2 regions of the Serratia sp. HNCC26DJ206 genome follow, and region 2 is predicted to be linked to the other one. Evidence: predicted binding sites of a transcription regulator. Region 2 holds the regulator's gene; the other holds the start of a gene.
The links. Region 2 encodes ArgR, which controls arginine synthesis, uptake and breakdown. Its sites were predicted from a motif close to ANTGAATAAAAATACANT; they were not measured.

Region 1: the regulator ArgR is predicted to act here: its motif matches at 5,139-5,156, upstream of argF (ornithine carbamoyltransferase).

Annotation. Positions count from the first base shown of each region.
Region 1 is NZ_JBXUGP010000013.1:108,169-114,842, forward strand. It holds gene AC2A1E_RS10790 (beta-glucoside-specific PTS transporter subunit IIABC) at 1-1,672, shown strand, start outside; gene AC2A1E_RS10795 (glycoside hydrolase family 1 protein) at 1,669-3,093, shown strand; gene AC2A1E_RS10800 (PRD domain-containing protein) at 3,090-3,929, shown strand; gene argF (ornithine carbamoyltransferase) at 4,096-5,115, opposite strand; gene rraB (ribonuclease E inhibitor RraB) at 5,417-5,845, shown strand; gene miaE (tRNA isopentenyl-2-thiomethyl-A-37 hydroxylase MiaE) at 5,893-6,654, shown strand.
Region 2 is NZ_JBXUGP010000021.1:4,935-11,608, reverse strand. It holds gene ppa (inorganic diphosphatase) at 1-106, opposite strand, end outside; gene AC2A1E_RS15000 (tyrosine-protein phosphatase) at 370-957, shown strand; gene fbp (class 1 fructose-bisphosphatase) at 1,054-2,058, opposite strand; gene mpl (UDP-N-acetylmuramate:L-alanyl-gamma-D-glutamyl-meso-diaminopimelate ligase) at 2,231-3,610, shown strand; gene yhcN (peroxide/acid stress response protein YhcN) at 3,803-4,066, opposite strand; gene argR (transcriptional regulator ArgR) at 4,471-4,941, opposite strand; gene mdh (malate dehydrogenase) at 5,407-6,345, shown strand; gene AC2A1E_RS14970 (helix-turn-helix domain-containing protein) at 6,409-6,669, opposite strand.

The DNA.
Region 1 (6,674 bases), on a different contig from region 2:
GCAGGTTTATCGCCTGCTCAATAAGGCCCTGCCGGAGAAGAATAATCCGACCGGCGGCGACAAAAATGCTAAACCGACCGGTATTGTCGCGCGCATTATCAGCGTCATTTCGACCACCTTTACACCGGTGATCCCGGCCATTACCGGCGCGGGGATGATTAAAGCGCTGTTGGCCATTCTCAAGCTAACGGGAGTGATTAGCGAAACCAGCTCGACGTATCAATTGCTCAATATTATTGCCGACGCTGCCTTCTTCTTCCTGCCGGTACTGCTGGCCTACGGGGCATCGCTGAAGTTTGAATGCAACCCGATTCTGGCGATGACCCTCGCAGGCGTGCTGCTTCATCCGGGCATCGGCCAGATGCTGGCGGCTGGTAAAGCGGTCGATTTTGTCGGTATCAACGTCCTGCTTTCCGATTATGCCGGTTCGGTGCTGCCGATCATTCTGACCGTATGGCTGATGTCGTGGGTGGAGCGCTTTGCTGAAAAAGTGTCGCCATCGATTATCAAGTTTTTCGTCAAGCCGATGCTGATTCTGCTGATTACCGCGCCGCTGGCGTTGGTGTTTGTCGGCCCGGCGGGCATTTTGCTTAACGACCTGGTTGCTGCGGGGGCTGGCGCTATCGACCGCCACGCCAGCTGGTTAATCCCGATGCTGATGGGCACCCTGCAGCCCTTCCTGATCATTACCGGTACCGCCTGGGCGATGACGCCGATCGCGACCGGTCAACTGAGTAAAAGCGGTTACGAGATGATTAACGGACCGGGGATGCTGGCGTCAAACGTGGCAATGGGCGCCGCGACGCTGTGCGTGGCGCTGAAAACCAAAAATGGCAACCTGCGCCAGTTGGCCTCCTCGTCGGGCTTTACCGCGCTGCTGGGGATCACCGAACCGGCGCTGTACGGGGTGTTGCTCAAGTTCCGCCGCGTGCTGATTGCCGCCATGATCGGCGGCGGCTGCGCCGGGGTATATGCCGGAGTCAGCGGGCTGGTGCGCTACGCCTTTGTTTCTCCTGGCCTGGCGGCGCTGCCAGCGTTTATCGGCGAAAACCCGATGAACATCGTCCATGCGCTGGTGACCTGCGCGATTTCCATCGTGGTGACCTTTACCCTGACCTGGTTTATCGCTTTTAAAGATACCCCCGAGGAGCAAGAAGAGGTGAGCGAGAGTCCGCAGCCTGCGGTCAGCCCGAAAAGCGAGGATGAGATGGAAGTGTTAAGCCCGCTGCGTGGTCAGGTGGTGGCGCTCAGCGAAGTGAACGATGACGTTTTTTCCAGCGGTCTGCTGGGTGAGGGCGTGGCGATTCTTCCGCACGAAGGGGTACTGCGCGCGCCGTTTAGTGGCACGGTGGTAATGCTTCTGCCCTCCTGCCACGCCGTTGGCCTGCAGAGCGACAGCAATCTTGAGCTGCTGATCCATATCGGTATTGATACGGTGAATCTTAACGGTCAGCACTTTAGCTCAGCGCTGAAGGTGGGCGATAGGGTGGAGGCCGGACAGGAGCTGATTCGCTTTGATATTCCCGCCATCGAGCAGGCCGGGTACGATCTGATTACCCCGGTGATTGTGGTCAATGGCGACGAGCAGCATTCTCTGCGCCTGACCGCCGCCGCGCAGGTTGATTACGGCGAGCGACTGATGGTGCAATCTGCTAAGGGGGCGCATGCATGATTTATCAACAGCAGGCCCGATTCCCGGACGGTTTTTTGTGGGGCGCGTCCACTTCAGCCTATCAGGTTGAGGGGGCGTGGGATGAAGACGGTAAGGGGCCGTCGGTGGTCGATATGCTCAGCCATCCGCCGGGAACGGCGGACTTTCGCATCGCCAGCGACCACTATCATCGCGTGGAGGAGGACGTCGCGCTGATGGCGCAGATGGGGCTGAAGGCCTACCGCTTTTCGGTAGCCTGGTCGCGGGTGATCCCGGACGGCGACGGCCCGGTGAATCCGGGCGGGCTGGCCTTTTATCGCCGCCTGATCGACGCCCTGACGAGCTACGGGATAACGCCCATCGTTACGCTGTACCACTTCGACCTGCCGTGGGCGCTGGAGCTAAAAGGCGGCTGGCTGAACCGCAAAACCGCAGAGGCCTTCGTGCGCTATGCCCGGCTGCTGTTCAGCGAGTTTGCCGATAAAGTCCCGCTATGGCTGACGATTAACGAACAGAACACCATGATCCTCCATCCCGGGGCGATTGGCGTTCCTGCCGATCGCGAACTGCCGGACAAGAAGGCGCTGTACCAGCAGAATCACCATATGATGCTGGCCCAGGCGCAGATCTTCGCCCTGTGCCAGCGCGAGTTTCCCGGGCTGCGCATCGGCCCGGCGATAAATACCACTTCGATGTATGCCGAAAGCTGTAAACCGGAGGACGCTATCGCCGCGCATAACTGGGAGACGCTGCGTTGCTGGAGCTTTTTGGATATTGCGGTGCATGGCCGCTACAACGCCCTGGCCTGGGCCTATATGCAGGACCGCGGCCTCGCGCCGGAGGTGCAGCCAGAGGATGCACTTATTTTACAGCAGGGGCGACCGGACTTTATCGCCATTAACTACTACTCGACCGCCACCATTGCTGCCAGCCGAGGCGACGGTGGGGATATTGCGCCCCGTGCGGGCGACCAGCAAATTATGCTGGGCGAAGAGGGGGTTTATCGTCCGGCGGAAAACCCATGGGTCGACAAAACGCCGTACGGCTGGGTGGTCGACCCGGTGGGGCTGCGTCTAACGCTGCGCAAAGTGTGCGAGCGCTACGGTCTGCCGATTCTGATTAGTGAAAACGGCATGGGTGCGCCGGACAAGCTGGAACATGACGGGACGGTGAATGATGCTTACCGCATCGCCTTCTTACAGGCACATATTAAGCAAATGCGGCTGGCGATTGCCGACGGCGTCGAGCTGATGGGCTATTGCCCGTGGGCGGCGATTGACGTGGTCAGCACTCATCAGGGATACGCCAAGCGCTACGGTTTTATTTATGTCGATCGCGGCGAAGATGACCTGAAGAGTTTGCAAAGGATCCGTAAACGCAGCTTCTGGTGGTATAAGGAGGTCATCGCGCAAAACGGCAACTACAACGAGTCTCAGAGATGATTGTTCAGAAGGTGCTTAATAATAGCCTGGTGCTCTCTATGGATGACGATAACAGGGAGGTTATCGTCATGGGGAAAGGTATTGGCTTCAACAGCAGACCCGGGGATGAGATTTCCCCGGAGAAGATAGAGAAGCTGTTCGTAACCCAGGTGCTCGGCACGCGCAGCGGCTATCTTGAGGCGCTCTCCGCCATCCCGGACGAGGTCATCGAAATGGCCGCGATGATTATTTCCCGCGCCAATAAGCAGCTTGCCAATAAAGTTCGCGAGCAGATTTTCTTTACCCTCGCCGACCACCTCACCTTCGCCATCGAACGCAGCCGCAAAGGGATCGCCATTCAAAACCGCCTGCTGCCGGAAGTCAGGCGGTTTTATCCGCAGCAGTTCCGCGTCGCCAGCGAGGCGGTGACGATTATTCTCCAGCAGTACGGTATTGAACTGCCGGAGGAGGAAGCCGGAAATATCGCTTTTCATCTGGTTAACGGCCAGAGCGAGGGTGACGACGTGGCGCAGACCATGCATTCGGTGAAAATGCTGAAGGATATTTTTAATCTCATTCAGTACCACTTTAAGCAGCAAATCGACACCGAATCGATTAACTACTCGCGCTTTCTGGTCCATATGCAGTTCTTCTTCCAGCGTTTACAGGAGGGAGAACTGGACGGCGCGAGGGACAGTTTTCTGCTGGTGCAGGTGATTAAGGAGTATCCGGATGCTTACCGCTGCGCGCTACTGATCCGCGATTACGTCAAGGTCCAGCTCGATATTACTCTCGGCGGGAACGAACTGCTGTGGCTCACCGTTCATCTGGTGCGGATTGCTGGTCTGGATGCGTGAGTTTGTTCACGAATAGAGAGCATGAAAAAGGCCTAGTGGGATCCTGCCCTGGGGCGTACACGCAATACGTGAGGATTGTGAGCACTTCCCAGGGACAAAATGGCAAATAACATAGCCCAATGAGATGGGCTCTTAGTCTGGCAATGGGCCATTCAGCGTAATATCATCACAGCACCTTGCTCAGGGTGGCCACCATCACCGCTTTAATGGTGTGCAGGCGGTTTTCTGCCTGATCGAACACTACGCTGTGCGCGGATTCGAATACCTCGTTGGTGACTTCCATGCCGCCATGCAGGCCGTACTGCTCTGCCATCTGCTTGCCCAGAGTGGTTTGATCGTCGTGGAACGCGGGCAGGCAGTGCAGGAATTTCACCTGCGGGTTGCCGGTCAGCTTGACCATCGCCATATTCACTTGGTAAGGCTTCAACAGGGCGATACGTTCCTGCCACACCTCTTTCGGCTCGCCCATTGAGACCCAAACGTCGGTATACAAGAAGTCAGCGTCTTTCACCCCTTCGGCGATGTCTTCCGTCAGCGTGATTTTACCGCCGGTCTGCTGCGCCAGCGCCTGACACTCTGCTACCAGTTCCGCCTGCGGCCAGCAGGCTTTTGGTGCCACTAGGCGCAGATCCATCCCCACCAGCGCGGCAGCTTCCAACAGGGTATTGCCCATATTGTTACGCGCGTCGCCGATGTAGGCGAACTTCACTTCGCTCACCGGTTTGCCCGGCAGGTGTTCACGCACGGTGAGCAGATCTGCCAGCAGTTGGGTGGGGTGGAACTCGTTGGTCAAACCGTTCCACACCGGTACACCGGCGTGGTTTGCCAGCGTTTCCACCAGGTGCTGGCCAAAACCGCGATACTGAATACCGTCGTACATGCGGCCCAGCACGCGAGCGGTGTCTTTCATTGATTCTTTATGGCCGATCTGGCTGCCGCTTGGGCCAAGATAGGTGACCTGTGCTCCCTGATCGAATGCGGCAACTTCGAAAGAGCATCGGGTACGGGTTGAGTCTTTTTCGAAGATGAGCGCGATGTTTTTGCCTTGCAGGTGGCGGGTTTCCTGGCCTTGCTTTTTGGCCTGTTTTAAATCAGCAGCCAGTTGCAGCAGAGACTGGATCTCGGCAGGAGTAAAATCCATTAACCTCAAAAAGTGACGACTGTAAAAGGGGTTTATCTGGTTCATCTTCGTATATCCCTAACGTTTCAATTGAATTAAAATTCACTTTATATGTATGAATATTCAATTTCAACCCCGGGAAAGAAATCTTTCACGTTTATCATGGCAGCTGTGACATTGGTGTGTGAAAATAGAAGTATTGAAAGAGATTGATAACAAAGTCGCTTTTGAACCCGAGATACCCGGGCCTAGCGCACCGAGGGGCGCTCCGGCGGCTTACGCCGCTACGACCCCTTCGGCACGCTCTCCCGAATAACGGGCTTTTGTTAGCAGTCTGATTGAAAACCATTTTATTGAGGATAGAGGCATGGCAAACCGCGAATTGCTGGAAGAACAACGTGAAGAAACCCGCCTGATCATCGAAGAACTGCTGGAAGACGGCAGCGATCCGGATGCGCTCTACACCATTGAGCACCATTTCTCTGCCGAAAAGTTTGAAGTGCTGGAGAAGGCCGCGGTTGAAGCCTTTAAGCTGGGCTACGAAGTGACCGATGCCGAAGAGCTGGAAGTGGAAGATGGCTCACTGGTGATGTGCTGTGACGTGATCAGCGAAGTGGCGCTGAATGCCGAGCTGATCGACAGCCAGGTGGAGCAACTGGTGGCGCTGGCAGAGAAATGCGGCGTTAACTACGACGGTTGGGGCACCTACTATGAAGATCCGAACGGTGAAGATGGTGAGGATGACGACGAAGACGGCGAATTTATCGATGAAGACGACGACGGTAAGCGCCATTAATTAATCTAAAGGGCCGGGTTCCCGGCCCTTTTCCTGTGTAAGCTCAAATGACATACCATTCTCTATTAACTCCAATTCTGAACTTCCTGCACTGTGAAACCCCCGATGGCTGGATTAACGCTGCGCGCCGCCCGGAAAACCTGCCGCTGTTGCTGACCGACCATATGGTTTGCGAACTGAAAGCCGCACAAACCGGTATGTGGCTGATCCGCCGCTATGTGGCGGACAAAGAGAGTGGCGATGCACTGCTGGCACTGCTGCGGCCTTATGAGGCCTTTGTGCATGAGGAAGAGGGCGTGCCGGAAGCTTTATTCCGTCAGAGCGCGTTCACCAAGAAGATCCTGCCAAAGAACGGTTCGGCCTACGGGCAGGATCTGGTGGATAAAATGGTGCTGCTGATTAAGGAAGAGCTGCATCACTTCTCACAGGTGCTGGAGATCATGCAGGCACGGCAGATCCGCTATAAAAAGATCACCGCCAGCCGCTATGCCAAAGGCATGATCCGCGAAGTGCGCACTCACGATCCGGCTACCTTGATCGACAAATTGATCTGCGGTGCTTATATCGAGGCCCGCTCCTGCGAGCGCTTCGCTAAGCTGGCACCGTTTTTGGACGACGAACTTAACCGGTTCTACGTTTCTTTACTGCGCTCTGAAGCGCGCCACTATCAGGACTACCTGACGCTGGCGCAGCAGATTGCCGAAGGTGATATCAGCGAGCGTGTGGCACATTTTGGCCGCATTGAAGCCGAGTTGATCCAGTCGCCGGATAATGAATTCCGCTTTCATAGCGGTGTGCCGGCGGGGTGATGTTTTCTCCAAATTAACCC
Region 2 (6,674 bases):
CTTTGTCGATTTCATATTTGATCGGATCGGCGTTAGCCGGGATTTCGATAACTACGTAGATGTCTTCCGGCAGGTCTTTGCCAGCAGGGACCAGATTCAAGCTCATGTCGGTTTCCTTTAATCAAACCAGAAATGGAGTGGTGGCTAATTATAGCCAAAACACTCTTAAAGTACTTCGATTTTTCAGACACAACGGCGTTCTATTCGCTTCGCCAGTTGAGCCGCAAAGGCATGATTTAGAGTGTGTGTGAGGGGGTTATCTCTGTTGCCAATGGTGTTAACAGGCCGCTCGCTACAATGTCCCCCGCTGTCAAACACGCCAAGTATAGGTATATTAAGCACCCACAGAACCGATAAGGGAGTTTGGTCATGATTGATAGGTTGCAGCGCAGCGGAAAGAAAAGAAATTCGAACTTATACTACCACGTGCAATTACTGGCAGTGTCAGCCCTCTTGATGTGTAGCCTGGCCGTTAATGCCACGGCTCTCGGCCTGCCTCAAAACTACCATCAGGTTTCCGCGGATTTATACCGTTCTGCCCAGCCTGACTCCGCGCAAATGCAGGCGTTGGAGCAGAGCGGCATCAAAACGGTTCTCAACCTTCGTCAGTGGAATGATGATAGCAGTGAAGCGAAGGGGACAAATCTGGTACTACGCCGGGTGCCGATGAACGCTGCGGTTATCAATGATGACATCGTGGTCAGTGCGCTGCGGGAAATTCGCTTTGCCCAGAAGCCGATGCTGGTTCACTGCTGGCACGGCAGCGATCGGACCGGGCTGATTGTGGCGATGTATCGTTTGGTGTTTGAACATGCCACTAAAGCGGATGTGCTGGCTGAATTGCGAAAACCAGAATACGGCTATCACGAAAGCTATTATGGCGGTATTGCGCGCTACCTGAGCGATGTTGATGTTAACCGGATACAACAGCGTGTTTTCAGCGCTCCGGCAAGCTGACTGCGGGCAGTTGGCGATATAGGGGCAGAGATTTTGGTGGGCAAGGCAATGGATCCTGGCAGCAGTGATCTCGCTGCCAGGAAAACCGAAAAGGGCTTATTCGTCTGGGAACTCGGCGATAAAGCACTCGGCTTGTTCTACCATCGATTTAGTCCCCACGAAGAACGGGGCACGCTGGTGCAGTTTTTCCGGCACGATATCCAGAATGCGTCTTTTGCCGTCGCTGGCTTTGCCACCGGCCTGTTCAGCCAGGAGCGCCATCGGGTTGCATTCATACAGCAGGCGCAGCTTGCCTTGCGGGTGGCTGGCGGTGCTTGGATAAATGTAGATACCGCCTTTCAGCAGGTTGCGGTGGAAGTCGGCAACCAGTGAACCGATATAGCGTGAGGTGTAAGGGCGCTGCGTCGCTTCATCCTGCTCTTGGCAGTATTTGATGTATTTTTTCACCCCGAGCGGGAACTTGATGTAGTTACCTTCGTTGATGGAATACATACAGGCTTTTTCCGGGTAGCGCACTTTCTCGTGAGAGAGGCAGAACACACCCAGCGACGGATCGTAAGTAAAGGCATGCACGCCATAACCGGTGGTGTACACCAGCATGGTGGATGAGCCGTACACGACGTAACCGGCAGCAACCTGAGCGCTGCCAGGCTGCAGGAAATCTTCTTCGGTAACAGGAATACCGATCGGTGTGATACGGCGATAGATCGAGAAAATCGTCCCGACTGAGACGTTGACATCAATGTTGGACGATCCGTCCAACGGATCCATCAGCACCACATACTTGCCATTTTCAGCCCGCTCGCCGTCGAATATGACGATCTCGTCTTCTTCTTCAGAAGCGATACCCGCGACTTCACCGCGTGCTTTCAGTGCTGCTTTCAGTTTTTCGTTGGCGAACAGGTCCAGTTTCATCTGAACTTCGCCTTGGACGTTGGAAATGCCGCTGGTCCCCAGAATATCAACCAAACCGGCCTTGTTGATATCACGGTGGATGATTTTGGCGCCCAGTTTAATTGCAGAAAGTAGTGCAGTCAGCTCGCCGGTGGCGTGAGAGAAGTCGTGCTGTTTCTCGACGATAAATTCGCCTAACGTTTTCATGACACAATCCCTGAATCTACGGATGGATAGCGGTTTGTTAACAAACCGCCAACGTTTATCGTCAGCCAGTGTAGCCCAAAGCATTACGCCATTCATAGGCAAATCCATTTCTTCTAGGCGATTCTGAGCGTTAGAATAAGCACTAAATCGATGCACTCAAATGAGAAACCTAATGCGCATACATATTCTTGGGATCTGCGGCACCTTTATGGGTGGGTTGGCAATGCTGGCGCGTTCGCTTGGACATGAGGTTACCGGCTCAGATGCCAACGTTTATCCTCCGATGAGCACGCTGCTGGAAAATCAGGGGATCGATCTGATCCAGGGTTACGATCCGGCACAGTTGGATCCTGTACCGGATCTGGTGATTATCGGCAACGCGATGACCCGTGGAAATCCTTGTGTGGAAGCGGTGTTGGAACGTGGCATTCCATACGTTTCCGGCCCGCAGTGGTTGCACGACCAAGTGCTACGCGATCGCTGGGTGCTGGCGGTGGCCGGTACGCACGGTAAAACCACCACCGCCGGGATGGCGACCTGGATCCTGGAAGCTTGCGGCTATCAGCCAGGTTTTGTGATTGGCGGCGTGCCGGGTAACTTCGATGTTTCTGCCCGTCTCGGCGGTAGCCCGTTCTTTGTCATTGAAGCTGATGAATACGATTGTGCCTTCTTCGACAAACGCTCCAAATTTGTGCATTACAGCCCGCGTACGCTGATCATGAACAACCTGGAGTTCGATCATGCAGACATTTTTGACGATCTGAAAGCGATCCAGAAGCAGTTCCACCACCTGGTGCGTCTGGTACCGGGGAAAGGCAAAATCATTCTGCCGGACAATGACGCGCATCTGAAACAGGTGATGGCGATGGGATGCTGGAGTGAACAGGAGTTGGTCGGCGATGAAGGGGCCTGGCGCGCGCACAAGTTGACCCCAGATGCCAGCCATTACGAAGTTTTCCTCAATGGCGATAAGGTCGGTGAGGTTAACTGGGCGCTGGTGGGTGAACACAATATGCATAATGGCCTGATGGCGATTGCGGCAACCCGCCACGTCGGCGTACAACCCGCCGATGCCTGCCGCGCGTTGGGTGATTTCATCAATGCTCGCCGTCGCCTGGAACTGCGTGGCGAAGCCAACGGCGTGACGGTCTATGATGATTTTGCGCATCATCCTACCGCTATTCTTGCCACGCTGGCCGCGCTGCGTGGCAAAGTGGGGGGCACCGCGCGTATTCTGGCGGTATTGGAGCCCCGTTCCAACACCATGAAGATGGGGATCAGCAAAAACGATCTGGCCCCTTCGTTGGGGCGTGCTGATGAAGTGTTCCTGTTCCAGCCGCATCACATTCCTTGGCAGGTCGCCGAAGTGGCTGACGCCTGTGTGCAAACGGCGCACTGGAGTGCCGATCTCGAGACGTTAGTGGAGATGATCGTCAAAACGGCGCAGCCGGGTGACCATATTCTGGTGATGAGCAACGGCGGATTTGGCGGTATTCATGACAAACTGCTGGCGGCGTTGGCTAAAAAGGCCGAGCCGAAAGAAGCCTACTGACGCGTTTTCCCCATCATTTATCACGAGAGGGCCGCGAAAGCGGCCTTTTTTACGCCGATAAAAAAGCCCTCGCGAGCGAGGGCAATAGGGTTCGTCGAATAGGACGACGAGGTTTTCTAGGAAACCGGCATTTATCTCAGAACTCGGCAGTGGCAGTGACGAGGGGGTTCAGCAAATGCGTTTTCTTAGTGATTACTTGTAAATTTCAGCAGTGGCGTGGAAGTTGCCTTCGTTGCGTGCTTCGATCACACGATACGAGGTTGCCCCTTTAGCATCAGCTTTGGCAGACAGCGCCTGACGGATATCAGAAGGTGCTGCACCGACACCGCTGACGGTGATGGTACCTACGGATTGCAATTTTTCGGCCTGCGATGCATCAATGGATTGTGCTGCAAAAGAGCCAAAAGAAAGCATAGAGAGAAGGCTGATTGCTGCAACGGTGGTTTTAATTTTCATGATTAATCCTCTTTGTATTCTTTTATCAGTTCCAATGAACTGTGATTTACGTCACGAAAATGAGTATACATCTAGTAACTACAAAAATTAATAGCCCGCTAACAATTTCTAGTGAAACTTTATTCGTTCATCACTATTTTTAAGAATCTAATGGAATAAAAAGCGATGATAAAATGAGCTGTTGATGTTAAATTTATGTAATTTCAACAGGCTAAGTGCCTTTGACTAAAAGTGCGGAATATCACAGATACTACTGATTGCTCACGCGAGAATGTCATTGAAATGTGCTGCAAGTCGGCAAATAAGCAGTTTTAAACGTTGGAGGGTAGGTCGGGCGAGAGCGTTATGGCGAGAGAACGTTAACAAAATACGGCCGTCAGCCCTATTTTGTTAACGGAATAGCATCACAGTTCTTGTTCGAACAACGTAAGAATGGCTTCAAACAGTTGGCGTGCGGTAAATGTGCTGGCTGGAGTCACGAAGATCGTATCATCACCGGCGATAGTGCCGAGGATCCCTTCGGATTTGCCTAGGGAATCCAGCAAGCGCGCAATTAACTGCGCGGCACCTGGGCTGGTATGGATCACCACGATGGCATCATTGTGATCGACATCCAGCACCAGATTCTTCAGCGGGCTGGTGGTGGTGGGCACACCGAGTTCCGCCGGAAGGCAATACACCATCTCCATTTTGGCATTGCGTGTGCGCACCGCGCCGAACTTGGTCAGCATGCGAGACACTTTGGATTGGTTAATGTTCTCGAAGCCTTCTTCTTGCAGCGCCAAAACGATCTCGCCTTGAGAACTGAATTTTTCTTCTTTCAATAACGCTTTGAACGCTTTGATCAGATCTTCCTGCTTTGCGGGATTACGCATTCTGCACCGTGGAATGTTGACAATGGATGTGATTATTATGCATATAAATGAATTTTTATGCAATATTGACGTGTCGAGATAAAAGAGTAATGCGCGGAAAATAAGGAAGGGCCGGGATTTTAACAAAATCCGCGCCTCATGAATATGCCCGTTGGGCGTGGGAAACGAGTCAGCTCCCCGGTAAAGAAAATGTTATTAAAATGATGTTGTTCTGATGTTATGTAAGGGTGTAATGTAACCGCCGGTTAACTCGCCCGTGAAGAACCTCGCACTATTTTCGATTAGTGTGCGCTATGCCCTTAATGCGTAAGCTATTTAATCTAAAATGATCGCGACATCGGCCATTTTATTGCGCCAGCTCTAAAACCGACTGTTAATAGGTTGTTTTTAAAGGTGTAATAAATTAAGGTCCGAGACCAAAGAATTCACGGCGCTTTTATATTTAAGATAATAAAGGAGTATAGGATGAAAGTTGCAGTTCTCGGTGCTGCTGGCGGTATCGGCCAGGCCCTCGCCCTTCTACTCAAAACCCAGCTTCCTTCAGGTTCTGAACTCACCCTCTACGACATTGCCCCTGTTACCCCAGGCGTTGCCGTTGACTTAAGCCACATCCCAACCGCAGTTAAAATTAAAGGCTTCAGTGGTGAAGATGCAACTCCTGCGCTGCACGGTGCCGATGTGGTGCTGATTTCTGCCGGTGTTGCTCGTAAGCCTGGTATGGATCGTTCAGATCTGTTTAATGTGAACGCCGGTATCGTGCGTAACCTGATCGAGCAAGTGGCTAAAACCTGCCCGAAAGCCTGCATTGGTATCATCACCAACCCGGTGAATACCACGGTAGCGATTGCCGCAGAAGTGCTGAAGAAAGCCGGTGTTTACGACAAGAACAAACTGTTTGGCGTCACTTCGCTGGATATTATCCGTTCCAACACCTTCGTGGCTGAGCTGAAAGGTAAAAAGCCGGAAGAGCTGGAAGTGCCGGTTATCGGTGGTCACTCTGGCGTGACCATTCTGCCACTGCTGTCGCAGATCCCTGGCGTGAGCTTTACCGCGCAGGAAGTGGCTGATCTGACCAAGCGTATCCAGAATGCGGGTACCGAAGTGGTTGAAGCTAAAGCCGGTGGCGGTTCAGCGACCCTGTCTATGGGCCAGGCGGCGGCACGTTTCGGCTTGTCTCTGGTGCGCGCACTGAGCGGCGAGAAAGGCGTGGTGGAATGTGCCTACGTTGAAGGCGATGGCAAATATGCCCGCTTCTTCGCACAGCCACTGCTGTTGGGCAAAAACGGTGTTGAAGAACGTAAAGACATCGGTGCTTTGAGCGCGTTCGAACAGCAAGCGCTGAACGAAATGCTGGACGTGCTGCACAAAGATATCGAACTGGGCGAAAAGTTTATCAATAACTGATAGCGCCAGTGCGTTAAGCCTACAAAAGCCGCCGGAACAACAGTCCGGCGGCTTTTTTTCGTCTCATGATTTGATACGACTCTTTCGATCCAGCAGACGCTGCGTGTGCGGATCAAAATACCTGCTTGGCCAAATTTCCGCAGGATGAACATTCAATGCGTCGGCAATCAGCCATTCTCCTTTCGGCCAGGGGCGTGATAGCGCATTGGCGAGGGTGGATGAGCTTAGCCCTGCCTCGCGTGAAACCGCTGCCAATGTTGTCCCTCTCTTCTTTAATGCCGCTATTACGTCTGCTGGATGCCAGTCTGGGTTCCGTGAATTCATGTTTA